4 regions of the Pseudomonas sp. TE4620 genome follow, and region 1 is predicted to be linked to each of the others. Evidence: predicted binding sites of a transcription regulator. Region 1 holds the regulator's gene; each other region holds the start of a gene.
What was found. The regulator sigma-54, encoded in region 1, starts transcription at its own class of promoters, with help from an activator protein. The targets are predictions, from matches to a motif close to ANTGGCATNNANNTTGCTNT.
Positions count from the first base shown of each region.

Region 2: the regulator sigma-54 is predicted to act here: its motif matches at 3,824-3,843, upstream of ACZ9A3_RS16300 (circularly permuted type 2 ATP-grasp protein).
Region 3: the regulator sigma-54 is predicted to act here: its motif matches at 3,108-3,127, upstream of ACZ9A3_RS15445 (CmpA/NrtA family ABC transporter substrate-binding protein).
Region 4: the regulator sigma-54 is predicted to act here: its motif matches at 4,252-4,271, upstream of glnA (glutamate--ammonia ligase).

Region 1 is NZ_JBWBQO010000001.1:341,608-348,746, forward strand. Features, by position in the region: gene rapZ (RNase adapter RapZ) at 1-418, opposite strand, end outside; gene ptsN (PTS IIA-like nitrogen regulatory protein PtsN) at 421-885, opposite strand; gene hpf (ribosome hibernation-promoting factor, HPF/YfiA family) at 898-1,206, opposite strand; gene ACZ9A3_RS01650 (RNA polymerase factor sigma-54) at 1,288-2,781, opposite strand; gene lptB (LPS export ABC transporter ATP-binding protein) at 2,961-3,686, opposite strand; gene lptA (lipopolysaccharide transport periplasmic protein LptA) at 3,687-4,211, opposite strand; gene lptC (LPS export ABC transporter periplasmic protein LptC) at 4,198-4,773, opposite strand; gene ACZ9A3_RS01670 (KdsC family phosphatase) at 4,782-5,306, opposite strand; gene ACZ9A3_RS01675 (KpsF/GutQ family sugar-phosphate isomerase) at 5,307-6,281, opposite strand; gene ACZ9A3_RS01680 (ATP-binding cassette domain-containing protein) at 6,526-7,139, shown strand, end outside.
Region 2 is NZ_JBWBQO010000001.1:3,527,256-3,534,394, forward strand. Features, by position in the region: gene ACZ9A3_RS16285 (cytochrome c) at 1-630, shown strand, start outside; gene ACZ9A3_RS16290 (transglutaminase family protein) at 634-1,431, opposite strand; gene ACZ9A3_RS16295 (alpha-E domain-containing protein) at 1,428-2,378, opposite strand; gene ACZ9A3_RS16300 (circularly permuted type 2 ATP-grasp protein) at 2,382-3,791, opposite strand; gene ACZ9A3_RS16305 (ribonuclease E inhibitor RraB) at 3,969-4,301, opposite strand; gene ACZ9A3_RS16310 (hypothetical protein) at 4,492-4,728, opposite strand; gene ACZ9A3_RS16315 (hypothetical protein) at 4,803-6,137, opposite strand; gene ACZ9A3_RS16320 (LTA synthase family protein) at 6,266-7,139, opposite strand, start outside.
Region 3 is NZ_JBWBQO010000001.1:3,350,077-3,357,215, forward strand. Features, by position in the region: gene rlmKL (bifunctional 23S rRNA (guanine(2069)-N(7))-methyltransferase RlmK/23S rRNA (guanine(2445)-N(2))-methyltransferase RlmL) at 1-1,162, opposite strand, end outside; gene rmf (ribosome modulation factor) at 1,704-1,919, shown strand; gene ACZ9A3_RS15440 (quinone-dependent dihydroorotate dehydrogenase) at 2,016-3,038, opposite strand; gene ACZ9A3_RS15445 (CmpA/NrtA family ABC transporter substrate-binding protein) at 3,191-4,405, shown strand; gene ACZ9A3_RS15450 (ANTAR domain-containing response regulator) at 4,420-4,995, shown strand; gene ACZ9A3_RS15455 (nitrate/nitrite transporter) at 5,146-6,357, shown strand; gene ACZ9A3_RS15460 (bifunctional protein-serine/threonine kinase/phosphatase) at 6,368-7,139, shown strand, end outside.
Region 4 is NZ_JBWBQO010000001.1:5,512,160-5,519,298, forward strand. Features, by position in the region: gene ntrC (nitrogen regulation protein NR(I)) at 1-379, opposite strand, end outside; gene glnL (nitrogen regulation protein NR(II)) at 376-1,461, opposite strand; gene ACZ9A3_RS25585 (chorismate mutase) at 1,718-2,605, opposite strand; gene glnA (glutamate--ammonia ligase) at 2,750-4,156, opposite strand; gene thiI (tRNA uracil 4-sulfurtransferase ThiI) at 4,487-5,941, shown strand; gene typA (translational GTPase TypA) at 6,070-7,139, shown strand, end outside.

The sequences.
Region 1 (7,139 bases):
CGATCTTCAGGTCGGCGAGGTCGGCAATCGGCCCGAGCAGCTCGCTTTCGACTTCGATCGCTTCGGCCAGCGAGCGTTCGTTGTTGGTCAGCGGGTGGCGGCGGCGGGTTTCCGAGAAGCGCTTGAGCAATGTTTCTTCATCGGCATCCAGGTACAGCACATCACACTGGATGTGCCGGCTACGGGCGTCCTCAAGCAGCTCGGGAAAGCGCGACAAGTGGCTGGGCAAGTTGCGCGCGTCAATCGAAACGGCCACCTTGGGCTGCATCAATTCCGTGTTGATCAGGGCGCTTTCGGCCAGTTGCGGCAGCAAGCCAGCAGGCAGGTTGTCGATGCAGTAGTAGCCGTTGTCCTCAAGTACATCGAGGGCGGTACTCTTGCCGGAGCCAGACCGGCCGCTAACGATGATCAAGCGCATGTTCAATGCCCGTTCTGTACGTCCAGTACGACCTGGTACAAGGCTTCGTTACTGGTGGCCGCACGCAGCTTTTCGCGTACGTCCTTGCTATCGAGCATGCTGGCGATCTGGCGCAGCAGCTCCAGGTGCGCATCGGTAGCCGCTTCCGGGACCAGCAGTACGAACAGCAGGTCGACCGGGGCGCCATCGATGGCGTCGAAATCGATAGGGGCGTCAAGGTGCAGCAGCGCGCTGACCGGCGACTCACAGCCCTTGAGGCGGCAGTGGGGAATGGCAATGCCGTTGCCGAAGCCGGTGGAGCCCAGTTTCTCCCGGGCGATCAAGGCTTCGTACACGATCTGGGTGTCCAGCTCGGGCACTTCTCTGCCGATCAGATTGGCGATCTGTTCGAGCGCACGCTTTTTACTGCCGCCCGGCACGTTCACAAGGGAACGGCCGGGGGTCAGGATGGTTTCAAGTCGGATCATGGATGAGGGGGATCAGCGGGCCGCTGCACCTTGCAGCAGGCTTTGCTGTTTTTCCTTGTGTTTTTTCAGTTGGCGGTCGAGCTTGTCGGTCAAGGCGTCGATCGCTGCATACATGTCTTGGTGTTCGGCATTTGCAACCACTTCGCCGCCGGGAATGAACAGCGTCGCTTCAATCTTCTGCTGCAGCTTCTCGACCTTCATGATTACCGTCACATTGGTAATCTTGTCGAAATGCCCCTCCAGTCGTTTCAATTTCTGCTCGACGTACTCACGCAGGGGCTGAGTAACTTCTACATGCTGTCCACTGATATTGACTTGCATACAGCTTCTCCTTTGTTGCCGGTGCATAAGAGGCAGGTATTGCGCCTGCCACTGAACTGCGGTGGCACACCTCAGGAGCCGTTACATCAATCGCTTGCGCTCGCTCGACGGTGCGATGCCGAGGGACTCGCGGTACTTGGCGACGGTGCGACGTGCTACCTGGATGCCTTGTGCCTCCAGTAAACCAGCGATCTTGCTGTCACTCAATGGCTTTTTCTGATTTTCCGCTGCAACTAGTTTCTTGATGATTGCGCGGATCGCTGTGGACGAGCATTCGCCGCCTTCGGAGGTGCTGACGTGGCTGGAGAAAAAGTACTTCAGCTCGTAAATTCCGCGCGGCGTGTGCATGTATTTCTGCGTGGTCACCCGGGAAATGGTCGACTCGTGCATGCCCACCGCTTCGGCGATGTCGTGCAGCACCAGCGGCTTCATCGCCTCGTCACCGTGATCGAGGAAGCCGCGCTGGTGCTCGACGATCTGGGTGGCGACCTTCATCAGGGTTTCGTTGCGGCTTTGCAGGCTCTTGATGAACCAGCGCGCCTCCTGCAACTGGTTGCGCATGAAGGTGTTGTCGGCGCTGGTGTCGGCGCGACGGACGAAACCGGCGTACTGCGGGTTGACCCGCAGGCGCGGGACTGCTTCCTGGTTGAGTTCGACCAGCCAGCGCTCGTTGTCCTTGCGCACGATCACGTCGGGCACCACGTACTCGGCTTCGCTGGACTCGATTTGCGAGCCCGGGCGCGGGTTGAGGCTCTGTACCAGTTCGATGACCTGGCGCAGCTCGTCTTCCTTGAGCTTCATGCGGCGCATCAGCTGGCTGTAGTCGCGGCCGCCGAGCAGGTCGATGTAGTCGCTGACCAGACGCTGGGCTTCGGCCATCCACGGGGTACGCGGCGGCAGCTGGCGCAGTTGCAGCAACAGGCACTCGCTGAGGTTGCGCGCGCCGATGCCGGCGGGTTCGAATTGCTGGATACGGTGCAGCACGGCTTCGACTTCATCCAGCTCGATGTCGAGCTCGGGGTCGAAGGATTCGCAGACTTCTTCCAGGGTTTCGTCGAGATAACCCTGGTTGTTGATGCAGTCGATCAGGGTCACGGCGATCAGCCGGTCGGTGTCGGACATCGGTGCCAGGTTGAGCTGCCAGAGCAGGTGGCTCTGCAAGCTTTCGCCAGCCGAAGTGCGGGTGGTGAAGTCCCACTCGTCATCGTCGTTGCTGGGCAGGCTGCTGGCGCTGGTCTGGTAGATGTCTTCCCAGGCGGTGTCGACCGGCAACTCGTTGGGGATGCGCTCGTTCCACTCGCCCTCTTCGAGGTTGTCCACCGTTGGGGCGGTCTCCTGGAAGCTGGTTTCCTGAACGTCGGCGACGGGTTTGCTCTCGGCGTTGTCGGCCATCGGGTCGCTGTTGTCGAAGTCGTCGCCTTCTTCCTGGCGCTCGAGCATCGGGTTTGATTCCAGCGCTTCCTGGATTTCCTGCTGGAGGTCCAGGGTAGAAAGCTGGAGCAGACGTATGGCCTGTTGCAACTGCGGGGTCATCGTCAGTTGCTGGCCCATTCTTAGGACGAGCGATGGTTTCATGGCAGGGGCTTAACACCTTATTTGCCGGCGCACATGCGCCATCCACTACAAGGGCACCGAAGCGCCAACTTTAAGCAAATTATATGCCTGAAATTGCAGCGTTTGCCTAGAGCGCCGTAACAATTAAGCCATTATCTGGCTTGTTTACGAGCGCTCCGGCAGCGCCTTACACCTTGAGCCTACAGGCGGAACTCATGGCCGAGGTAAACCTCTTTGACCAGGTCGTTGGCCAGGATGGTCTCTGCATCGCCTTCGGCGATCAGTTGGCCATCGTTGACGATGTAAGCGGTTTCGCAGATATCCAGGGTTTCACGGACGTTGTGGTCGGTGATCAGAACGCCAATACCCTTGGCCTTCAGGTGGTGGATGATCTGCTTGATGTCGCCGACCGAAATAGGGTCGACACCGGCAAAGGGTTCGTCGAGCAGGATGAACTTGGGCGCGGTGGCCAGGGCGCGGGCAATCTCGACGCGGCGGCGTTCACCACCGGAGAGGCTCATGCCGAGGTTGTCGCGGATGTGGCTGATGTGGAACTCCTGCAGCAGGCTTTCCAGCTCTTTGCGCCGGCCATCGCGGTCCAGGTCCTTGCGGGTTTCGAGGATCGCCATGATGTTGTCGGCCACCGACAGCTTGCGGAAGATCGAGGCTTCCTGCGGCAGGTAGCCGATACCGGCGCGGGCGCGGCCGTGCATGGGCTGGTGGCTGACATCGAGGTCGTCGATCAGGACGCGGCCCTGGTCGGCCTGGACCAGGCCGACGATCATGTAGAAGCAGGTGGTCTTGCCGGCGCCGTTAGGGCCGAGCAGGCCGACGATCTGGCCACTGTCGATCGACAGGCTGACGTCGCGGACCACTTGCCGGCTCTTGTAGCTCTTGGCCAGGTGCTGGGCTTTGAGGGTTGCCATTTACTCGGCCTTCTTCTTCGGCTGGATCACCATGTCGATACGCGGACGCGACTCGGTGACTTTGCCACCTCGACCGGCGGTAGCGATCTGTTTCACCGTGTCGTAGACGATTTTCTCGCCCTCGGTGGTGTTGCCTTCGTTGATGACCTTGGCGCGGTCGATCAGGACGATGCGGTTTTGCGGCGCATTGTACTGGATGGTCTTGCCGTAGCCCTGCATCTTGTCTGGCTTGGCGGCGCTCTGCTGCTGCTCGAAGTAGGCCAGGTTGCCCACCGAGGTCACCACGTCGATGTCGCCACCGGCGGTACGGGTGATGGTCACGGTGTTGCCTTTGATCATCATCGAACCCTGGGTGATGATCACGTCACCGGTGTAGGTGGCGATGCCTTTTTTGTCGTCCAGTTGAGCGTGGTCGGCCTGGATGCGGATCGGCTGGTCACGGTCGTTCGGCAGGGCCCAGGCGCTCGCGCTTCCCAGTGCTGCGCTCAGGCTGAGCAAAAAGGGGAGGGTTTTAACGAGCCTCATACTGTCCTCTTACGTTGGACAGCAGGTCCATCCTGCCGTCTTTCAAATACGCTTTCATTCCATTGCCCGTAGTGACGCCACCGGCGCCGTCGATTCTAACGGCTTGCTCGGTTTGCGCATATTGCTTCTGCGGGAATACCGTCATGCGGCTGCTGGTAATGATCATGGTGCGGTTCTTTTCGTCGGTGCGGGCGACCCTTACCGAATCGATCAGTTCGACTTCGCTGCCGTCGGGGTTGACCTCGCCGCGCTCGCTCTGCACGTGCCACGGATAAGTGGTGCCGCGGTACATCTGCAGGTCGGGCTTGGTCAGCAGGGTGACTTCGCTGGCCTTGAGGTGCTCGACCTTGTCGGCGGTCATCTCGTACTGCATCTTGCCATCAGGCAAAAACTGCACGCTGTGGGCGTTCACCGCGTAATAGTCGATGGCGCTCTGGTCCGGCCCGGCAACCGGCTTGTTGTCGAGGAAGCTCTCGGGGCTGATGTTCCAGTAGCCGACCGCCACCAGCAGGGCGGCGATCACACTGAACAGCGCAATGTTGCGGATTTTCTTACTGAACATGTGTCGCTCTACAGGTAATGGGCGTTGGCCGCGTCGAGGTTGCCCTGGGCTTGCAGGATCAGTTCGCAGAATTCGCGGGCTGCACCTTCGCCGCCACGTGCCAGGGTTACCCCGTGGGCGTGCTCGCGGACGAACGCGGCAGCATTGGCCACCGCCATGCCCAGGCCGACCCGGCGGATTACCGGCAGGTCAGGCAGGTCGTCGCCCAGATAGGCGACCTGTTCATAGCTTAGGTTGAGCTGGCCAAGAAGCTCGTCCAATACCACCAGTTTATCTTCCCGGCCCTGGTACAGGTGAGGAATGCCGAGGTTCTTTGCCCGGCGCTCGACCACCGGGGTCTTGCGACCGCTGATGATCGCCGTGGTCACGCCCGAGTTCATGAGCATCTTGATGCCCTGGCCGTCGAGGGTGTTGAAGGTCTTGAATTCGCTGCCATCTTCGAGGAAGTACAGGCGACCGTCGGTGAGCACGCCGTCTACGTCAAAAACCGCCAGTTTGATGGCCTTGCCGCGCTGGAGCAGGTCCTGGGTCATTTACATCACTCCCGCACGCAACAGGTCGTGCATGTTCAGGGCGCCGACCGGGCGCTCGTCCTTGTCGATCACCACCAGGGCGCTGATCTTGTGGTCTTCCATGATCTTCAGGGCTTCGGCGGCGAGCATCTCGGCGCGGGCGGTCTTGCCGTGGGCGGTCATGACTTCTTCGATGAGGGTCTTGTGCACGTCGATATTGCGATCGAGGCTGCGGCGCAGGTCGCCGTCGGTGAAGATCCCGGCCAACCGTCCGTCGGCTTCGAGCACCACGGTCATGCCCAGGCCCTTGCGAGACATTTCAAGCAGCGCGTCCTTGAGCAGGGTGCCGCGTTGCACCTGCGGCAGCTCGTCGCCGGCGTGCATGACGTTCTCGACTTTCAGCAGCAGGCGTCGGCCGAGGGCGCCGCCGGGGTGCGAGAAGGCGAAATCTTCAGCGGTAAAGCCGCGGGCCTCGAGCAGGGCGATGGACAGGGCGTCGCCCAGCACCAGCGCGGCGGTAGTCGAGGAGGTCGGTGCCAGGTTCAGCGGGCAGGCCTCCTGGGCAACGCGGGCGTCGAGGTTGACCTCGGCGGCCTTGGCCAGGGGCGAATCGGGGTTGCCGGTGAGGCTGATCAGCTGGATACCCAGTCGCTTGATCAGCGGCAGCAGGGTGACGATCTCGGCGGTGGAGCCCGAGTTGGACAGGGCCAGGATCACGTCGTCGCGGGTGATCATGCCCATGTCGCCATGGCTGGCTTCGGCCGGGTGAACGAAAAACGCCGGCGTACCGGTGCTGGCCAGGGTCGCGGCGATCTTGTTGCCGATGTGCCCCGACTTGCCCATGCCGACCACCACCACCCGGCCCTTGCTGGCCAGGATCAGCTCGCATGCCTTGACGAAATCGGCGTCGATGTGGGCCAGCAGGCCCTCAACCGCCTCGAGTTCGAAACGGATGGTGCGCTGCGCGGATTGGATCAGGTCGCTGGATTGGCTCATGTCGAAAATCGGATTGCCTGATGAAAAGGCGGCGATTATAGCGGTAATGGGCGAAAGCCTCACCTTGTGATTGTCATACATTCGCCCGGTTGGCTTAACCATAGCTGAACAAGCACTTCGGCGGCCTTGGGGCGGCCCTATCAGCGGTGCTATAGTTCGCCGCTGTTCGGCCCGCTTGGTGCGTGCGTGCCTCCACGAAGGGGGCGCGCGTCTGAGTGAGAAGGCTGCATCGCAAGGAGTCTAGATGAGCGTTGATAACGCCTACGCGGTCGAATTGAAGGGCGTTTCCTTCAAGCGCGGTTCGCGCAGCATCTTCAATAATGTCGACATACGCATTCCCCGTGGCAAGGTTACCGGCATCATGGGGCCTTCCGGGTGCGGCAAAACCACGCTGCTGCGGCTGATGGGTGCACAACTGCGCCCGGCCAGTGGCGAGGTCTGGGTGGCCGGGCAGAACCTGCCGACCCTGTCGCGCAGTGACCTGTTCGATGCCCGCAAGCAGATGGGCGTGCTGTTCCAGAGTGGCGCGCTGTTCACCGATCTCGATGTGTTCGAGAACGTCGCCTTCCCGTTGCGCGTGCATACCCAGCTGTCTGACGAGATGATTCGCGACATAGTCCTGATGAAACTCCAGGCTGTTGGCCTGCGTGGCGCCATCGAGCTGATGCCCGACGAGCTATCCGGTGGCATGAAACGTCGTGTGGCGCTGGCCCGGGCGATTGCTCTGGATCCGCAAATCCTCATGTACGATGAACCGTTCGTCGGCCAGGACCCGATTGCCATGGGCGTGCTGGTGCGGCTGATCCGCCTGCTCAACGATGCCCTGGGCATCACCAGCATCGTGGTTTCTCACGACCT
Region 2 (7,139 bases), 3.2 Mb from region 1:
ATGCATTACCGCGCGGTACCACTGGCTGTGCTCCTACAGGGAGTGCAGGCCGATGATCACCTGCAAGCCATTGCCCTGGACGGTTTCGCCGCCGAGATGCCCGCCGCGCCTTTGCTCAAGGACGGCCCTGCGCGGGCCTGGCTGGCCATTGAAGACCCGGCCAGACCCTGGCCGGCACTGGCCAAGGGCAAGCCCGGTGCCGGGCCGTTTTACCTGGTCTGGACCGACCCGCAAGCCGGGCGCATCAGCCCTGAGCAATGGCCTTTCCAGGTCGCCAGCATTCGCCGCCTGGCGGCAGTGGCCGAACGCTTCCCGGCCATGCGCCCGGCGCCAGGCATTAACGCCGACAACCCGGTCAACCAGGGCTTTGCCGTGTTCCAGAAGAACTGCCTGGCCTGCCATCGCCTCAACGGCGCCGGGGACGCCCAGTTCGGCCCGGACCTGAACCTGCCGCACAACCCGACCGAGTACTTCCAGGCCGATTTCCTCCGGCGTTACATCCGTGACCCGCAAAGCCTGCGCCAGTGGCCCCAGGCAAAAATGCCCGGGTTTGCCGCAGCGGTCATCAGCGATAGCGAGCTGGATGAGCTGCTGGCGTACCTGGCCCACATGGCCACGCGCAAACCCTGAGGCTCACTGCTGCTGGGCGTTGAGGGTCGGGGTCACCAGCACCTTGGCGTGCATCTGCTCGAAACCACCACCGCGGCGCATGCCGCGCACCGGGCAGGCATCCAGGTAGTCCAGGCCCACCGCCAGTTTCAGGTGGCGTTCAGGCCGGGCCAGTTGGTTGGTGACATCGAAGCTGTACCAGGCATCCTCCAGCCAGGCTTCGGCCCAGGCGTGGCTGGCCATCTGCTGGCTGTCGCTGTCGAACAGGTAACCGGACACATAGCGCGCCGGGATGCCCAGGCTGCGCGCGCAGGCCAGGAAGGCATGGGTGTGGTCCTGACATACCCCGGCGCCGCCGGCAAACGCCTGGGCGGCGCTGGTATCCACGGCGGTGCTGCCGGGCCTGTAGGCCATGCGCTGGTTCAGGGCATTCATCAGTTCGATCAACGTCGAGCGGTCACGGCGCTTGCGGCATTGCTGGCTGGCGAAGGCACGCAAGGCTTCGTCAGCTTCGGTCAGGCGGGTGAAGCGCAGGAACGGCAGCGGCGATTGCAACTCGTGCTCGGCCTCGCGGCTTTCATCAATGTCGACCAGGCCACGGGCGCCGATGACCAGGTCCGAATGTGGCTCTTCCAGGCTCAGCACATGCAGGATGTTGCCGAACGGGTCCAGTTGCGCGCGCACCGGCCGCGGCAGGTCCAGTTGCCAACTGAGCACCTGTTGACGCTCGCTGTCGTGAGGAGTCAGACGCAGGTACTGGATGCTGGCACGCACCTGGTCTTCGTAGTGGTAGGCAGTTTCGTGGCTAATGGTCAGTCTCATACGGCCTCCAGGTAGGCGCTGTGAATGGCGTTGCCCAGTTCACGCACCAGCGGGATGTAATGGGTCAGCCAGGGGTGCAGCCCTTCGGCAAGGATTTCATCGATCGAGGTGTAGCGCAGGCGCGCGTCCACCTCGGCGGCCAGGCGCTGGGCCGGGCGGCCGTTGCCGCCGGGCAGGCTGGCGAGGATCAGGTCGATTTCCTCGGTGCAGGCACGCAGCGAGCGCGGCACGTCGGCGCGCAACAGCAGCAACTCGGCAACATGGCGAGCGGCCGGTGCATCACGGTAGATTTCGGTGTAAGCCTCGAATGACGACAGCGCGCGCAGCAAGGCGCTCCATTGGTAGTAACCGCGCGCCGAGCTGTCGCTGACCGCCTCGGCCTCGTCGCCAAGCATCTCGTAGCGGGCATCGAGCAAGCGCAGGGTGTTGTCGGCGCGCTCGATGAAGGTGCCCAGGCGGATGAAGCGAAAGGCGTCGTTGCGCATGATGGTGCCGTAAGTGGCGCCACGGAACAGGTGCGAGCGTTCCTTGATCCACTCGCAGAAACGGCTCATGCCATAACGGCCCAGGCCTTGCTCGGCGATGCCACGAATTTCCAGCCAGGTGGCGTTGATGTTTTCCCACATGTCGGCGGTGATCCGCCCACGTACCGCATGGGCACTGGCCCGCGCGGCACCCAGGCAGCTGTAAATGCTCGCCGGGTTTTCCGGGTCGAGGGCGAAGAAGTGCAGCAGGCGTTCGGCATGCAGCTGGCCATGGCGCTCGAGGTAGTCGTCGAGGGTGCCGGTGATCAGCAGCGGCATGGCCATTTCATCCAGGCCATCGCCGCGCCCGTCTTGCGGCATCAGCGACAGCGAATAACTGACATCGAGCATCCGCGCGAGGTTTTCCGCCCGCTCCAGGTAACGCGACATCCAGTACAAATCAGAGGCAGTTCTACTCAGCATGACTTAATCCTCGACCACCCAGGTGTCCTTGGTGCCGCCGCCCTGGGACGAGTTGACCACCAGCGAGCCCTCGCGCAGCGCGACCCGGGTCAGGCCGCCTGGCACCACCCGGGTCTCGCGCCCGGACAGCACGAACGGGCGCAGGTCGATATGCCGCGGGGCGATGCCGTTTTCGACAAAGGTCGGGCAGGTCGACAGCGACAGCGTCGGCTGGGCGATATAGGCCGCTGGCCGGGCCTTGATCCGGGCGGCGAACGCCTCAATCTCGGCACGGCTGGCCGCCGGCCCGACCAGCATGCCGTAGCCGCCGGAACCCTGGGTTTCCTTGACCACTAGCTCCGGCAGGTGCGCCAGCACGTGGGACAGTTCTTCAGGCTTGCGGCACTGCCAGGTCGGCACGTTCTTGAGGATCGGCTCCTCGTCGAGGTAGAAGCGGATCATGTCGGTGACATAGGGGTAAATCGACTTGTCGTCGGCCACCCCGGTGCCAATGGCATTGGCCAGCACCACGTTGCCGCAGCGATAAGCCGCCAGCAGCCCGGGCACACCGAGCATCGAATCGGGGTTGAAGGCCAGCGGGTCGAGGAAGGCATCGTCCAGGCGCCGGTAGATTACATCGACCGCCTTGGGGCCGTCGGTGGTGCGCATGAATACCCGCTCGTCACGCACGAACAGGTCGGCGCCCTCGACCAGCTCGACGCCCATCTCGCGGGCGAGGAAGGCATGCTCGAAGAAGGCGCTGTTGAAACGCCCGGGCGTCAACACCACCACGCTGGGGTTGTCCAGCGGGCTTGAGCTCTTGAGGGTATCGAGCAACAGGTTGGGGTAATGATCGATCGGCGCGATGCGCTGGGCAGCGAACAGCTCGGGGAACAGGCGCATCATCATCTTGCGGTCTTCAAGCATGTAGCTGACGCCGCTGGGGGTGCGCAGGTTGTCTTCGAGCACGTAGTAACTGCCATCACTGTCGCGCACCAGGTCGACCCCGGAAATGTGCGAATAGATGTCGCGGTGCAGGTCCAGGCCCTGCATCGCCAGTTGGTACTGCTCGTTGGCCAGCACCTGCTCGGCCGGAATGATCCCGGCGCGAATGATGCGCTGGTCGTGGTACAGGTCGGCTAGAAACAGGTTCAGCGCCTTGACCCGCTGAATGCAGCCCCGTTCGACCACCCGCCATTCACTGGCCGGGATGCTGCGCGGGATAGTATCGAAGGGAATCAGGCGCTCGGTGCCCTGCTCGTCGCCATAGAGGGTGAAGGTGATGCCGGCGCGGTGGAACAGCAGGTCGGCTTCACGTCGACGCTGGGCCAGCAGCTCTGGCGGGGTTTCGGCCAGCCAGCGGGCGAATTCCCGGTAGTGCGGACGGACCTGGCCGTCAGCGGCGTACATTTCGTCATAAAAGGTGCGGATCATGCCGAACTCCTTGTCACCCGTGCACCGGAGCCATCGCAAGCCCCGTGCCAGCGGCACAATTCCTTGTTATTCAGTATGTTGCGTTTTAAACGAAGAACGGTCGCACCAGATCTGTGCAACCGCTGCGCTCGCTTTGACGGCGGCGCCTCATTGCGAAGCGCCGCGCTTGCTTGCCGGTCAAGCCAGTTGACGTTCCTGCTTGACGCCCCAGCCTTCTATTTCTCCGCCCAGCGGGGCGATCACCGCTTCGAAATCCTGTTCGAATTCGCCGATACCGCCATAGGTTGCAAACATCACCTTGCTCAGCTCCAGGTGCCAGGCGCCATCATCACGCTCGTGGACCTGGGCACTGAGTGATTCGCCGCGAAACTTACCTGCCGCTCGCCGCGCCCGTGCCTCGTCCGGAAAGACCGCATAAAACTCGATGGGATGAATCTGCGCGAAGTTGAACCCGCCTTCTTTCATCCGACGCAAGACCGTGCTGCTGATGTCCTCGTATTGGCTGCTCATGAATCGTCCTCCTCATTACCGATGGATAGACTTTCAGTGCAAAACGCACCTGCCCGCCACACAAGCCGTGCGGGGGCAATTCGAGCTGTTGCGTGACGTGGATCGGCAAGCCCGGACAATCAGAAAAAATCGCCCGACCTTGTCTGCAGCGTAGCGCCTGATTGCCCAGCGTGCCAGCCGGCATGCGGGTTCAAGGCCCTTCAGTGATGGCAGTGATCTCCACCCCGTTCTGCTCCTTCAGCCATTTGGCCGTTGGCGAGGTTTCGCGGTCCTGGAAATCATTGAGGTCCAGCTCGCCCAGGACCGGAAACAGATGGGAGCGAATCAGCCGCGCCGCCTCTTCGATACTCGGTTCCAGCTCTGCGCTGAGCGGCAGCGAGGTACGCTCGCCCTTCTGGTCAACGAAGGTAATGACCCATGCTTTCATTGGACTCTCCTCTGTACAGATGTTCAGGGTGAATCGGGCTTACCTTCCGTTGACCTCGATACAGCGGTGGTTGTTCAGTCTTCTTGCGGCTCGAAGCGATGAGCGCCTGGCAGCGCGCGTATGCTTTGCAGCGTGCGTAGAAAATCGTCCCTGGAAGGCTCGAACTGCAGCGGCGGCTCGGAGTGTTCATCGGTCACTCCCAGCACCACAGTGGGCTGGTAGCCGGAGCCCAAGGCGCCGGCGACCATCCTGAACGTTTCTGTGGCCGCCGGCTTCAAACTGTCAGGCTCATAGACGCGAAAGCGTGCACCGCCGAACCTGCCCTTGGCGGCGCCGATCCGCACGCTTGAGGGCCCGAACTTATCGACGCTGATCTGCAGCGGAAACGGGTTGGCAATCAGTCGATCCAGCAGCATCGGCACCATCTCGACGGCCTTGTCACTGTCACTGCTCATGCTCAGGCGGTGCAACAGGTTCGAGTTGTCTGCGGGGTTGAGGCCCAAGGTGATGGCATGGCGCGGCGTGCCATCATCGGCAATGAAGCCGAAGGGCACACAGAAGCCGTTGTCCTGGGGAATTTCGTATTGCTTGCGGATGCGGAACGCGGCCAGCACAGCGCGCGCCCTGGGCTCCAGCCGGGCCAGCGCCGCGGTGTCTGTCGCGGTATTGGCGCCACTGTAGAACTTGAATCGGTAGATGCGTTGATCGCGCCACAGGTAGGCAGTCAGATTGCCTTCATACCAGTTTGCAGAGGCGTCTGGCACACCCAGCTCGATAAAGCGCTCATGCTCGTACTCTACATCGGTCGGCCATTGCGCCTGCTCCTCGAAGAAGGCATCGCGCTCGACCTGCAGCTTCGCCACCGACCGCCCCTCGCCAGTAAATTGCTTGATCATGTCGTCAAGCACCACCAGTTGCGAAGTCACATAGCCTATGCGCTGGAGCTTTTCACGCAAGTCGTAGTACTGATCACTCAGGGCCCTGTAGCGCGTTTCGTCGTCACGGCTCGCAGAGATGGCGGCATCCAGCGCCTCCATCTGCGCCTTCACCACCCGCTCCTGCGCCGGGCCACGGGTGAGGCCCTGCACATAGCGGATCTGTTCGTAGAGTGCACGGGTGGTCAACGGGCTGACCTCAATGTCGACCAGAAAGGGCAGCTCGCCGGTCAATCCTTCGCCGTAGGCAATCTGCTTGTCCCCAGGGGTGATTGTGGGAGTGGGGAGCTCGAAATTGTAGTACTGCCAGTAGCCACTGGAAGTGTGCCAGGCAATGTCCTTGGGCACATCGAACTGCACCCGGCCCATGCATTCGGTACGCCAGCCGGGGGGCGTCTGGTAATCCGCCGGTGCAACATCGGCCAGCGCCAACAGTGAATGGCACAGGCCGGCAAACAATACGAACACGCGCACGCAAAAATCCTTTTTTGATGGGCGCCGTTGCAGCCCCCGCTTCCTCAAGCGCGCGATTTGAGCATCCATGGCCCAGAAAGCCAAGACCCCGGCAAGCCGGGGTCCTGTTTACAGCACCCGCAACGTCGTTATTCCGGGGTGCCGTGCACTACACCCGCAGTGTTATCCAGCAGGCTCTTGGTCGCGGTCTGGATGAACGACTCAAGCTTGTGGGTCAGCTCGGTCTGGTCCGGGGCTTCGATCAGCTCGGCCTTGAAGTTGGCGCCCAGCTCGTAGCGGTACATGCGTGGCGACATGTCCTTGGACTCGATCAGGATCCGGTCGCCCTTGACCAGCCCGACGATCTGCTCGCTGCCCGATGGCTTGATCATGCCGAAGCCCTGGTCACCGGCTGGCAGGTTGAGCAGGTCACGGCCCCAGCACTGGTGACGGGTTTCGCCGCCCAGGCGGCCCATGATGGTCGGCACGATGTCGATCTGGGTACCCACGGTGTGGTTGACCGCACCGAACTTCTCCTGGATACCCGGGGCGATCAGCAGCAGCGGCACGTTGAAGCGCCCGAGGTCGAGCTCGGTGACCTGCTGGTGGTTGCCGAAGCCATGGTCGCCGACAATGACGAACAGGGTTTCCTTGAAGTAAGGCTCCTTGCGCGCTTTCTCGAAGAACTGGCCCAGGGCCCAGTCGGAGTAGCGCATGGCAGTCAGGTGCTCGTCCAGGCGGCCCTGGCCGGTAACCTTCTCGACCGGCAGATCCTTGGGCAGCGCATACGGCGTGTGGTTGGACAGGGTCTGCAGCAGCGCGTAGATCGGCTTCTTGCCATCGTGCTTGGCCAGCTCTTCGTTACCACGGTCGAACATGTCCTGGTCGGACACACCCCAGGTCGGGTCGGAGAACACCGGATTGACGAAGTCGTTACGGCCAATGAAGGTGGTCATGCCCTGGTTGCCGAAGAAACCGGACTGGTTGTCCCAGGCAAAGTCACCGTTGTAGACGTAGACGTCA
Region 3 (7,139 bases), 3.0 Mb from region 1:
GCTGAACCTTGATCAGCAGCAGCTTGCACGGCAAGGCGCCGTTCCAGAAGGCATATTGCTTGTGGCTGCGGATGCCCATGCGCTTGCCCAGGTCCGGGGCGCCGGTGAACACCGCCGCTTCCCAGTTCAGGCAGGCCTGACGCAGGCGCTCGCCGAGGTTCTGGTAGAGGTACAGCAGGCTCGCTTCGTCGCCCAGGCGCTCGCCGTACGGCGGGTTGCAGATCACCAGGCCTTTCTGGTTCTGGTCCGGGCGCGGCTCGAAACTGCCGACTTCGCCCTGGTAGATCTTCACCCAGTCGCTCAGACCAGCGCGCTCGACGTTGTTACGCCCCGGCTGGATCAGCCGCGGGTCGGCCTCATAGCCGCGAATCCACAGCGGCGGGCGGGCCAGGCCGGCTTCGGCACGGGCCAGCGCCTCATCATGGAGTTTGCGCCAGAGGGCCGGCACGTGGCCGAGCCAGGCGCTGAAGCCCCAACGCTCGCGGCGCAGGTTCGGTGCGATATCGGCGGCGATCATTGCGGCTTCGACCAGGAAAGTCCCCACACCACACATCGGGTCGGCCAGGGCGCCGCCCTCGGCAGCGATGCGTGGCCAGCCAGCGCGGATCAACACCGCGGCCGCGAGGTTTTCCTTGAGCGGCGCCGCACCTTGCTGCAGGCGGTAGCCGCGCTGGTGCAGGCTGTGGCCGGACAGGTCCAGGGACAGGATCGCCTCGCCACGCTCCAGGCGCAGGTGCACGCGCAGGTCAGGGTTGAGCTTGTCGACCGACGGGCGCTCGCCGCTGCTGGTCCGCAGTTTGTCGACGATCGCATCCTTGACCTTCAAGGCGCCGAAGTGGGTGTTGTCGATACCCGAGCCGTGGCCGCTGAATTCCACCGCCAGCGAGCCGCTGGCCTCCAGGTGATCCTGCCACTCGACTTCGTTGACGCCGTCGTAGAGGTCGTCGGCGTTCTTCATGTTGAAGCGCTTGAGCACCAGCAGTACGCGGTTGCCCAGGCGCGACCACAGGCACAGCCGGTAGGCGGTTTCCATGTCGGCCGTGCCGCGGATCGCCGAAGTGTGCTCGCGCACTTCTTCAAGGCCGAGGCCGCGGGCTTCTTCGGCAAGCAGGCCTTCAAGGCCTTTGGGACAGGTGAGGTAAAGTTCGAAACGGTCCGACATGGGGTATCCAGAGCCTTGAGCAATAAAGTGGAGAGGCAAGCGCATCGCCCTTCCGATGTTTAATCGAACGCCTTTCCACAGCGTTCGAGTGGCGCTTTATCTCGCGCCGGGCCGCCCGCCAATCCGACTTTTGCCGAGGGCTGAAAAGTCTTTGATTGGCGGGCAGAACGAAAAATTCAGGCAAAAAACCGGGAAAAATGACCCTTCGTCGTTTTGCCGCTGTTGTTACAAATTATCACACAGCGATGGCCAGATGACTTTGCAGCAGGTCAAACCCTGATCATAGCGGGCTTTGCGCCAGATCCTAATCAGACGCATTTATTTACTTATCCTGTGACCCCTATGAAAGGTTACGTCCTTATGACAAAACGATCATTCACACTGTGTCCTGCATTGGTTAGAACTGGTCTCAGGTTGTCACCGCAACGGGGCAACACATCCGCTCGCGACGCCGGCAGCGAGCGCAAACCGGCAGAACGATTCTGCCCGACCTTCTAGAGGTCGACGGGACATTACAGTCAACAAGTGAGGGCAACACCCTATGAGAAGACTTAAGCGTGATCCGTTGGAACGAGCTTTTTCACGTGGCTACCAATATGGGGTCACCGGCAAATCCCGCGAGCTTTGCCCCTTTACTCTACCGTCTGTACGCCAGGCATGGATCAATGGCTGGCGCGAAGGACGCGGCGACAACTGGGACGGTATGACCGGCACTGCGGGTATCCATAGACTCAACGAACTTCACGCCGTTGGCTGAACGAGGAACTGAATCCGATTACCATGCGCGCCCTATCCGGGCGGCGGGCTGAGGCCCAGGGGCCCCTTGAGGGGGCCCTTTTTTATGCCTGCGGTTTCAGCGCCCCATGGCGGCGATGGCGTCCACTGCCTCGCGGATCAGGGCCGGGCCCTTGTAGATGAACCCCGAGTAGATCTGTACCAGGCTGGCACCGGCAGCAATCTTCTGCGCCGCATGCTTGCCTTCGGTAATCCCGCCTGCGGCGATGATCGGCAATTTGCCGCCCAGCTCGCCAGCCAGCACCTTGACGATGTGGGTGCTTTTTTCCAGCACCGGCGCGCCCGACAGGCCGCCTGCTTCGTCACCATGCTGCAGGCCTTCGACGCCTTCACGGCCGAGGGTGGTGTTGGTGGCGATCACCGCGTCCATACCCGACTCGACCAGGGCTGCGGCGACCAGCGCGGTTTCTTCGTCGCTCATGTCCGGGGCGATCTTGATCGCCAGCGGCACATGCTTGCCGCGTTCGGTCACCAGTTGCGAGCGGCGCTCGGCCAGGGCGTCGAGCAGTTGCTTGAGCGAATCGCCGAACTGCAGGCTGCGCAGGCCCGGGGTGTTCGGCGAGCTGACGTTGACGGTGATGTAGCTGGCCTGGTCGTAGACCTTGTCGAGGCAGATCAGGTAATCGTCGACCGCGCGCTCGACCGGAGTGTCGAAGTTCTTGCCGATATTGATGCCGAGGATGCCGCTGTATTTGGCGGCGCGCACACGGTTGAGCAGGTTGTCGACACCCAGGTTGTTGAAGCCCATGCGGTTGATGATCGCTTCGGCTTCCGGCAGGCGGAACAGGCGCGGCTTGGGGTTGCCCGGCTGTGGACGCGGGGTGACGGTGCCGATCTCGACAAAACCGAAACCGAGCTGGGCAAAACCGTCGATGGCCGCGCCGTTCTTGTCCAGACCCGCCGCCAGCCCGACCGGGTTGGCGAAGTTCAGGCCCATGACAGTGACCGGCAAGGAAGCCGGCGCCTTGGTCAGCAAGCCGTTGAGGCCCAGACGGCCACCGGCGCCGATCAGGTCCAGGGACAGGTCATGGGAGGTCTCCGGGGAGAGCTTGAACAGCAGCTGGCGGGCCAGGGTATACATGGGCGGGTTTAGCTCGACGTGAGTGAGGGGGCGATTATAGCGGTGGCGTCGCCCGGGGGACAGGGCCGCCTTGGCATATGCGTTGCTTGCACCCTGATCAAACGCCTGCCACGCGAGCGGTACGGCCTGACCTTCGACACAGGCGCAATGACGTGACCAACCCTATTCCCGCAACCTCGCTGGCCTGGGTCAACGGCAGCGATGCCCCGGAAAAGCCCTGCCTGAATCTCGGTTTCATGGCCCTGAGCGATTGTGCCTCGGTGGTGGTGGCCGCGACCCAGGGTTTCGCCCAAACCTACGGCCTGACCCTGAATTTGCAGCGCCAGAGCTCCTGGGCCGGCCTGCGCGACAAGCTGGCCAGCGGCGAGCTGGATGCCGCGCATAGCCTGTACGGCCTGATCTACGCGCTGCAACTGGGCATCGGCGGTAGTCCGGCCGCCGACATGGCGGTGCTGATGGGCCTGAACCAGAACGGCCAGGGCATCAATCTGTCCGCTGCGCTGCAACGTCAGGGCGTGACCAGTCCCGAGGCATTGGAGCGCTTCGTGCACCAAAGCAGGACAAAACTGACCTTTGCACAGACTTTTCCTACCGGCACCCATGCCATGTGGCTGTATTACTGGCTGGCCAGCCAGGGCATCCACCCCTTGCATGACGTCAACAGCGTGGTGGTGCCGCCAGGCCAGATGCTCGCACACCTGCAAGCCGGACGCATCGACGGATTTTGCGTCGGCGAACCCTGGTCGGCGGGCGCCATCGAACAGGGCCAGGGCTTCACCCTGGCCACCAGCCAATCAATCTGGCCGGATCACCCGGAAAAAGTCCTGGGTTGCACCCGGGCCTTTGTCGAACAGTTTCCGAACAGTGCGCGGGCCCTGGTGATGGCGGTGCTGGCCGCCAGCCGCTTTATCGAGCAGAGCCGCGAAAACCGCCGCAGCACCGCGCAACTGCTCAGCAGCAAGGCCTACCTGGATGCGCCGTTGTCGAGCATCGAGCCGCGCCTGCTCGGCCACTACCAGGACGGCCTGGGCAACCAGTGGCAGGATCGCCACGCCTTGCGCCTGTATGACCAGGGCCGGGCCAACTTGCCGTACCTGTCCGATGGCCTGTGGTTCATGACCCAATTCCGCCGCTGGGGCCTGCTGCGTGAAGACCCCGATTACCTCGCCGTAGCCCGCCAGGTGCAGCAACTGGCGCTGTACCGCGACGCCGCCACGGCGGTCGGCGTGCCCTGCGCAGGTTCCGACATGCGTAGCAGCCAGCTGATCGATGGCAGCCGCTGGGATGGCAGCGACCCGCACGGCTACGCCCGCAGCTTTCGTCTGCACGCGCTGGCCGAGCCGCCCGCCGCCCTCGCCCGACGCTGAACGGAGACGCTCTCATGCTGCGAATCCTGCTAATCGACGACACCGCGAAAAAAGTCGGTCGCCTCAAGGCTGCGCTGGTCCAGGCCGGCTTCGAAGTGATCGAAGAGTCGGGCCTGACCATCGACCTGCCGGCACGCGTCGAAACGGTGCATCCGGACGTGGTGCTGATCGATACCGAGTCACCGGGCCGTGATGTCATGGAGCAAGTAGTGCTGGTCAGCCGTGACCGGCCGCGACCGATCGTCATGTTCACCGACGAGCACGACCCCGGGGTGATGCGCCAGGCGATCCAGGCGGGGGTCAGCGCCTACATTGTCGAAGGCATCCAGGCTACGCGCTTGCAGCCGATCCTCGATGTGGCCATGGCCCGCTTTGAAAGCGACCAGGCGCTCAAGGCCCAACTGCAGGCCCGCGACCAGCAACTGGCGGAGCGCAAGCGCATCGAACTGGCCAAGGGCCTGTTGATGAAAATGAAGGACTGCAACGAAGAACAGGCCTACACCCTGATGCGCCGCCAGGCCATGAGCAAGCAGCAGAAGCTGATCCAGGTGGCCGAGCAGATCATTGCCATGAGCGACCTGCTCGGCTGAAGCACTCTGGCCCGGCTCTTGCTATCACCACAGCACAGGTAGCCAACGGCGGTTGCCCCCTTCACGACAAAGACGTCGCACCCCCACTCGCGCCAGCGGGTCGGGTGGCGACGTCTTTTTCGTTTCCGTCCCTGTTCAACGAGGTGTTCGATGAAGACGAGTTTCTGGAAGTCCGGGCATGTCCCCACCCTGTTCGCCGCCTTTTTGTATTTCGACCTGAGCTTCATGGTCTGGTACCTGCTCGGCCCGCTGGCGGTGCAGATTGCCGCCGACTTGCAACTGACCACCCAGCAGCGCGGGCTGATGGTGGCCACGCCGATCCTGGCCGGGGCGATCCTGCGCTTTGTCATGGGCCTGCTGGTGGACCGCCTGTCACCCAAGACCGCCGGGCTGATCGGCCAGGTGATTGTCATCGTCGCACTGTTCTGCGCCTGGCGCCTGGGCATTCACAGTTATGAGCAAGCCTTGTTGCTCGGGGTGTTCCTCGGCGTTGCCGGCGCCTCGTTTGCCGTATCGCTGCCGCTGGCCTCGCAGTGGTACCCGGCGCAGCACCAGGGCAAGGCCATGGGCATCGCCGGTGCCGGCAACTCCGGCACGGTGTTCGCCGCCCTGCTGGCCCCGGCCCTGGCCGCAGGCTTTGGCTGGAACAACGTGTTCGGTTTTGCCGTGATCCCGCTGCTGCTGACCCTGGTGCTGTTCAGCCTGTTGGCGCGCAACGCCCCCGAACGGCCCAAACCGAAAGCTGCGGCCGACTACCTCAAGGCCCTGGGCGATCGCGACAGCTGGTGGTTCATGTTCTTCTATAGCGTCACCTTCGGTGGCTTTATCGGCCTGGCCAGTGCCCTGCCCGGCTACTTCAACGACCAGTACGGCCTGAGCCCGGTGACCGCTGGCTACTACACCGCCGCCTGTGTCTTTGCCGGCAGCCTGATGCGCCCGTTGGGCGGCGCCCTGGCCGATCGCTTCGGCGGCATCCGCACCCTGCTGGCGATGTACAGCGTTGCCGCCATCTGCATTGCCGCCGTCGGCTTCAACCTGCCCAGCGCAGTGGCTGCCCTGGCCCTGTTCGTCAGCGCCATGCTCGGCCTGGGTGCCGGCAACGGCGCGGTGTTCCAACTGGTGCCGCAACGCTTTCGCCAGGAAATCGGCGTGATGACCGGGCTGATCGGCATGGCCGGCGGCATCGGCGGCTTTCTGCTCGCTGCGGGCCTGGGGGCGATCAAACAGCACAGCGGCGACTATCAGCTGGGCCTGTGGCTGTTCGCCAGCCTGGGCATTCTTGCCTGGTTCGGCCTGCACGGCGTCAAGCAGCGCTGGCGCACCACCTGGGGCTCGGCAGCGGTGACTGCGGCGCGGGTTTGAGGATGACAACATGAGCCTGCAACTGAGCTTTGCCCAGGCCAGCGCCAGCGGCCCCCGGGAGGAAAACCAGGACGCCCTGCGCCTGGTCACCCCCAACCCGGAACTGGCCGCCAGCAAAGGCTACCTGTTCGCCCTCGCCGACGGCGTCAGCCAGTGCGCCGATGGCGGCCTGGCGGCGCGGGCCAGCCTGCAGGCGCTGGCCCTGGACTATTACGCCACGCCGGCCACCTGGGGCGTGGCCCAGGCCCTGGACCGCCTGCTACTGGCGCAGAACCGCTGGCTGCGTGCCAATGGCGGCGGCCAGCCGCTGCTGACCACGCTGAGCGCACTGGTGCTGCGTGGTCGGCGTTTTACCCTGGCGCATGTCGGTGATTGCCGGATCTACCGCTGGGCCGCCGGGCAACTGCAGCGCATCAGCGAAGACCACGTCTGGGATCAACCCGGCATGCAGCACGTGCTCAAGCGCGCCCTGGGCCTGGACCAGCACCTGCAGGTCGACTACCTGGAGGGCGAGCTGCAGGCCGGTGAGTGTTTCGTACTGCTCAGCGACGGCGTCTGGGCCAGCCTCAGCGAAGCGCAGATTCGCGCGGTGCTGCGCGAGCAGATCGACCTGCAGGACGCCGCCCAGACCCTGGTCAGCTCGGCTCACTACAGCGGCAGCCAGGACAATGCCAGCGCCCTGCTGGTGCGGGTCGAACAACTGGGTGCGAGCAACCTCGGTGATTCGCTGGCGCAATTGCAGCAATGGCCACTGCCGCCCGCCTTGCGCAGCGGGCAGACAT
Region 4 (7,139 bases), 5.2 Mb from region 1:
GTTGCTCCTGGGCGTGCTGGTTGGCGCGCTTGACCAGCGATACCGCCTCGTCGACATCGAATGGCTTGGGCAGGTATTCGAAGGCGCCGCCCTGATAGGACGCCACCGCGCTGTCGAGGTCGGAATGGGCGGTCATGATGATCACCGGCAGGCGCGGGTGCTGCTCGCGGATCTGCGCGAGCAAGTCCAGGCCGCTGGCGCCGGGCATGCGGATGTCGGAAATGATCACGTCGGGCTGTTGCCGGGCCAGTCGGCTCATGACCCCGTCGGCGCTGTCGAAGCTCTGGGTGGTCATGCCTTCCTGTTGCAGGGCCTTTTCCAACACCCAGCGGATGGAACGATCATCATCGACGATCCAGACAGTTTCACTTCGGCTCATGAGGCGGTGGCTCCTTGTTCCAGCGGCAGGAAGATCGAGAAGGTGGTGTGGCCAGGGTGACTGTCACATTCGATCAGGCCCTGGTGCTGGCTGATGATGTTCTGGGTAATGGCCAGGCCCAGCCCGGTCCCGTCCGGGCGGCCGCTGACCATGGGGTAGAAGATGGTTTCCTGCAGCTCGGCAGGGATGCCCGGGCCGTTGTCGATGATCTCGATTCGGGCCACCAGGCGGTGACGGGTGTGGCCGATGGTGAACTGGCGCATGGCCCGGGTGCGCAGGCTGATGCGGCCCAGGCGCAGCTCGTTCTGGCCGCTGATGGCCTGCATGGCGTTGCGCACGATGTTGAGCACCGCCTGGATCATCTGTTCGCGGTCGATCAGCACGTCCGGCAGGCTCGGGTCGTAATCGCGCACCAGGGTGATGCCGCCCTGGCTTTCGGCCTCGACCAGGCTGCAGACCCGCTCCAGCACCTCATGGATGTTGGTCAGGGCCAGCGACGGCAGCTTGTTCGAGCCGAGCATGCGGTCGACCAGGTTGCGCAGGCGGTCGGCCTCTTCAATGATCACATTGGTGTAATCCTTCAGGCCCTCCTCCGGCAGCTCGCGGGCCAGCAGCTGGGCGGCGCCGCGAATGCCACCGAGCGGGTTCTTGATCTCGTGGGCCAGGCCGCGCACCAGCATCTTGGTGGTTTCCTGCTTGGACAGCTGGGCCTCTTCCTTGGTGATGCGCAGCAGGCGGTCACGCGGGTGCACTTCGAGCAGCAGCAGGGTCGCGCCCTTGCTGAGGATCGGCGTTACCGCGTAGTCGACGGTCTGGGTCTGGCCGGTCAGCGAGGTCAGCTGGGCTTCACGTTTAGTAAAGGGGTGCGCGTGCTCTACCGCCTGGCGCAGGGAGTTCAGCGCCTCGGGCGATTCGGTGAACAGCTCGCTGATGAACTGACCATGGCTGCGCTGGCCGCTGATGGCCAGGAGCATCTCCGCTGCCGGGTTCATGTACTCAAGGCGCAACTCGGCGTCGAGCAGGATGGTGGCTGTGGTCAGGTTGTCCAGTAGCAGTCGGTGCAGTGCATCGCTGATGGTCATGGGGCGTCGGTGACCTCTTTTGGCTCATACAACCTCGGCCTGGGCCCAAGTCGCGCTCGCTGGTAATCCGCTGGTACAAAGAAAATGCAAAAAGCAAACCAAGGCTCCGAAAAGAAGCGGAATTTCCGGATTAAGACCTGTATTTGCGCGAAAAATGCCTACAAAGTCCTGAGATCACGCTTTTTGTGAACCAAAATGGGCTGAGTTGCTCAGGTGCAGGCAGATGCGTGCACCAATATAGAGCATAGAGGAAGGATTACTGCGGCGAGCACAAATGCGTGGTGGCACGGATCAGTGCCACGGATTGCTGCGGGTCTCGGGCTCGTTGCGCGATGGCCTGGGCAAGGGTTGCCGGGCAGTGGGCCGGGCGGTTGCGATCAAACTCGGCCAACTGGCTGAGCAGGGTGCGCTGCAGGCGATCCAGCTGCGGGCGCAACTGGCTGCCCAGATCGACCCGCGGGGTTTGCGGTGCGCTGCCGACGGCATGCCAGCGCGACAGCGCGCTGTACTGCAGCAGCTTGTTGGCTTCGATCTGGTCGGCGAAGAACAGCGCTGCCCGTTGCCCGTCGACACCAAAGCGCAGGGCCTGGGACTGGGCATTGGCAATCACCTGCTGCTCGCGTTCAGGCGCTTCTACTGGCTGGCCCGAGTCCCATTTGTTCAGGGCAACCGCGTGGGCGATGTGCAGGCGCTGGTCGATGCTGTCGAGCAAGGCGGTGAGTGGTGTGGTGGCTGGCGCGGGCTGGGAAAGCGGCACACCCTGGCTGCCGGCATAAAAAACAATCAGTTCGGCCGCTTGCGCGCCTGTACGCCCGCGATGCACGCCATCGACGATCTCGGCGAGGGCGTCTCCGGCCTTGATGCTTACCTGTTTGTTGCTGTCGCGGGTTTCCACCAGCAGTTCACCTGCAAGCAGGTAGCCGGCGTTGGGCAGCGGATGGCTGTGCCAGTCGAGGGTTGTTTCAGGCGGAATGTGGATTTTAACCAGGGTCAGTTCCGCTGGCCCGTCGGGGTAGCGCGGGTAGGGGCTGCCGTCCCAGGCGGTGTTAGTGCGTAGCAGCACCTGTGATTCGAGCGGTGCTGGCGGGGTACTGCAGCCTGTCAGCAAGGCAAGCAGGGTGAGTGTGATCGGGGTGCGGGTCATGATGGGCTCGGGCGTGGATTGCTGAGCCAGCATGGTCGAGGTCAGGAGGCTGACCTATCGGGAACATCTGAAGAATATGTATGAAAAAGGCCTCCCGAAGGAGGCCTTTTTTCAAGCTACGCCGCTTGCGCGAGCGTCACTGGCTTAGCAGCTGTAGTACAGCTCGTATTCCAGTGGGTGTACGAAGGTGCGGACCTTGATTTCTTCTTCGCTTTTCAGCGCGATGTAGGCATCGATGAAGTCGTCGGAGAACACGCCGCCCTTGGTCAGGAACGCACGGCCTTTGTCCAGCTCTTCCAGGGCTTCTTTCAGGCTGCCGCAAACCTGTGGGATCTCTTTCGCCTCTTCAGGCGGCAGGTCGTACAGGTTCTTGTCGGCGGCATCGCCTGGGTGGATCTTGTTCTGGATACCGTCCAGGCCGGCCATCATCAGTGCTGCGAAGCACAGGTACGGGTTGGCAGCCGGGTCCGGGAAGCGCGCTTCGATGCGGCGGGCTTTCGGGCTGGAAACGTACGGGATGCGGATCGAGGCGGAACGGTTGCGCGCCGAGTAGGCCAGCATGACCGGTGCTTCGAAGCCTGGTACCAGACGCTTGTAGGAGTTGGTAGCCGGGTTGGTGAAGCCGTTCAGGGCCTTACCGTGCTTGATGATACCGCCGATGAAGTACAGGGCGGTGTCGGACAGGCCGGCATAGCCTTCGCCGGAGAAGGTGTTCTTGCCATCTTTGGAGATGGACATGTGCACGTGCATGCCCGAGCCGTTGTCGCCGTACAGTGGCTTAGGCATGAAGGTTGCGGTGCGGCCGTAGGCGTCGGCAACGTTGTGCACGCAGTATTTGAGGGTCTGAACTTCGTCAGCCTTCTTCACCAGGGTGTTGAACTGCACGCCGATTTCGTTCTGGCCGGCAGTGGCCACTTCGTGGTGGTGGACTTCGATGACCAGGCCCATTTCTTCCATGGCGTTGCACATGGCAGTACGGATTTCGTGGTCGTGGTCGAACGGTGGTACCGGGAAGTAGCCGCCTTTGACGCCTGGACGGTGGCCTTTGTTGCCGCCTTCGACGTCCTGGTCGGACATCCACGAGCCTTGCTCGGAGTAGATCTTGAACATCGAGCCGGAGATGTCGGACTTGAACTTCACTTCGTCGAAGATGAAGAACTCAGGCTCTGGGCCGACGAACACGGTGTCACCGATACCGGTGGTCTTCAGGTACTCTTCGGCGCGGCGGGCGATGGCGCGTGGGTCGCGGTCGTAGCCTTGCATGGTCGAAGGTTCGATGATGTCGCAGACCAGGATCAGGGTCGGCTCTTCGGTGAACGGGTCGAGCACGGCGGAGGAGTCGTCCGGCATCAGGATCATGTCGGAGGCTTCGATGCCTTTCCAGCCAGCGATGGAGGAACCGTCGAACATCTTGCCGGCTTCGAAGAAATCTTCATCCAGCGCATCACGAGCTGGCATGGTCACGTGGTGCTGAGTGCCTTTGGTGTCAGTGAAGCGCAGATCAATCCATTTAACGTCATGATCTTTGATGAGTTGAACCGACTTCGACATAGTGTCCTCCGGGTGGGGTAGAGCTTGCCTGTGCAGCCCTTTAATTTGGGTGATGCCGGGCGCGAATAGTCGGCCAAGGCAACCTGCCTCACAAGGGAGCAAATTGCATGCCAGTGCCCCGAGTTGGGATTTTTGCCCCAAACCCAAGCGTTTTCGCCAGATTCGCTGAAATCAGCGGTTTTTTCTGCACCCATACGATGCGCTAAACAGCCATGATGCACCATAACGGTGCGAGAAAAACCTTCTGTACAAAAGTTGCTCAAAGCTTGAGCAATTTCCGCTATAATCCGCGCCCCACTTTTTTAGTCGGCACCTCGCGCGCTGTTTTTCATGAAACTAATCGTAAAAGTCTTCCCAGAGATCACCATCAAGAGCCGGCCGGTTCGCAAGCGCTTCATCCGTCAACTGGCCCGCAACATCCGCAACGTGCTCAAGGACCTCGATCCTGCGCTCGCGGTTAACGGTGTCTGGGATAACCTCGAAGTGATCACTCACATCGAGGACGAGAAGGTCCTGCGCGAGATGACCGAGCGTCTGAGCTGCACGCCGGGCATTGCCCATTTCCTGCAGGTCGACGAATACCCGCTGGGTGATTTCGACGACATCGTCGCCAAGTGCAAGCAGCACTTCGGTCACCTGCTGGCGGGCAAGCGCTTCGCCGTACGCTGCAAGCGCGGCGGTCACCACGATTTCACCTCGATGGACGTCGACCGCTACGTCGGCAGCCAGCTGCGCCAGCAGTGCGGCGCCGCCGGTATCGACCTGCGCACGCCTGAAGTCGAGGTGCGCATCGAGGTGCGCGACAAGCGCCTGTACGTCATCCACAACCAGCACAAAGGCATCGGCGGTTACCCGCTGGGCGCGCTGGAGCAGACCCTGGTGCTGATGTCCGGTGGTTTCGACTCCACCGTCGCCGCCTACCAGATGATGCGTCGCGGCCTGATGACCCACTTCTGCTTCTTCAACCTTGGCGGCCGCGCCCACGAGCTGGGGGTGATGGAAGTCGCCCACTTCCTGTGGAAAAAGTACGGCAGCAGCCAGCGCGTGCTGTTCGTCAGCGTGCCGTTCGAAGAAGTGGTCGGCGAGATCCTCGGCAAGGTCGACAACAGCTACATGGGCGTGACCCTCAAGCGCATGATGCTGCGCGCGGCGACCAACATCGCCGACCGCCTGCAGATCGACGCCCTGGTGACCGGTGAAGCCATCTCCCAGGTCTCGAGCCAGACCCTGCCGAACCTTGCGGTGATCGACTCGGCCACCGAGAAGCTGGTGCTGCGCCCGCTGCTGGCCAGCCACAAGCAGGACATCATCGACCAGGCCCAGCAGATCGGCACCGCCGAGTTCGCCAAGCACATGCCTGAATACTGCGGCGTGATTTCGGTGAACCCGACCACTTGCGCCAAGCGTCATCGCCTCGAGCATGAAGAGAAGCAGTTCGACATGGCGGTGCTCGAGCGTGCCCTGGAGCGCGCTCGGCTGATCTCCATCGACCACGTGATCGATGAACTCAGCCAGGATATCCAGATCGAAGAAGTCAGCCAGGCGCTGGCCGGGCAGGTGGTGATCGACATTCGCCACCCTGATGCCCAGGAAGACCAGCCCCTGGAACTGGACGGCATCGAGGTCCAGGCCTTGCCGTTCTACGCCCTTAACAGTCGCTTCAAGGAGCTGGATGCCACGCGCCAGTACCTGCTGTATTGCGACAAGGGAGTAATGAGTCGCCTGCATGCCCATCATCTGCTCAGTGAGGGACATGCCAATGTGCGCGTTTATCGTCCGACATAAGACGCCGGGGCTATATGGCGGGAGCATCCGCCATCGCCCTCCCGACCACCGGGCCGTTTGAGCGCCATTCATTCATATTCGCCGCCTAGACTGGGCGGCAACCCGAATCCTCTGATCGAGATACACACGTGATCGAAAATCTGCGTAACATCGCCATCATCGCCCACGTTGACCATGGTAAAACCACCCTGGTCGACAAACTCCTGCGTCAGTCCGGCACTCTGGAGCGTAACGAGCTCAACGACGAGCGCGTCATGGACTCCAACGACCAGGAAAAAGAGCGCGGTATTACCATTCTGGCGAAAAACACCGCCATCAACTGGAACGGCTACCACATCAACATCGTCGACACCCCCGGCCACGCCGACTTCGGTGGCGAGGTTGAACGTGTAATGTCGATGGTCGACTCCGTACTGCTGCTGGTCGACGCTCAAGACGGCCCTATGCCGCAAACCCGTTTCGTGACCAAGAAGGCTTTCGAAGCCGGCCTGCGTCCAATCGTGGTGATCAACAAGGTCGACCGTCCGGGCGCGCGTCCTGACTGGGTTCTGGACCAGATCTTCGATCTGTTCGACAACCTCGGTGCCACCGACGAACAGCTGGACTTCAAAGTCGTCTACGCCTCGGCCCTGAACGGCATTGCCGGTCTGGACCACACCGAAATGGCCGAAGACATGACCCCGCTGTACCAGTCGATCGTCGACAACGTACCGGCCCCTGCTGTTGACCGTGACGGTCCGTTCCAGATGCAGATCTCGGCACTGGACTACAACAGCTTCCTCGGTGTTATCGGTGTTGGCCGTATCGCTCGCGGTCGCGTCAAGCCGAACACCCCGGTGGTGGCTATCGACGTCGATGGCAAGAAGCGCAACGGTCGTATCCTCAAGCTGATGGGTCACCACGGCCTGCACCGCGTTGACGTCGAAGAAGCCCAGGCTGGCGACATCGTCTGCATCAGCGGTTTCGACGAGCTGTTCATCTCCGACACCCTGTGCTCCCCGGACGCAGTTGAAGCGATGAAGCCGCTGACCGTTGACGAGCCAACCGTTTCGATGACCTTCCAGGTCAACGACTCGCCGTTCTGCGGTAAAGAAGGCAAGTTCGTGACTTCCCGCAACATCAAGGAACGTCTGGACAAAGAGCTGCTGTACAACGTTGCACTGCGCGTTGAAGAAGGCGACTCGGCTGACAAGTTCAA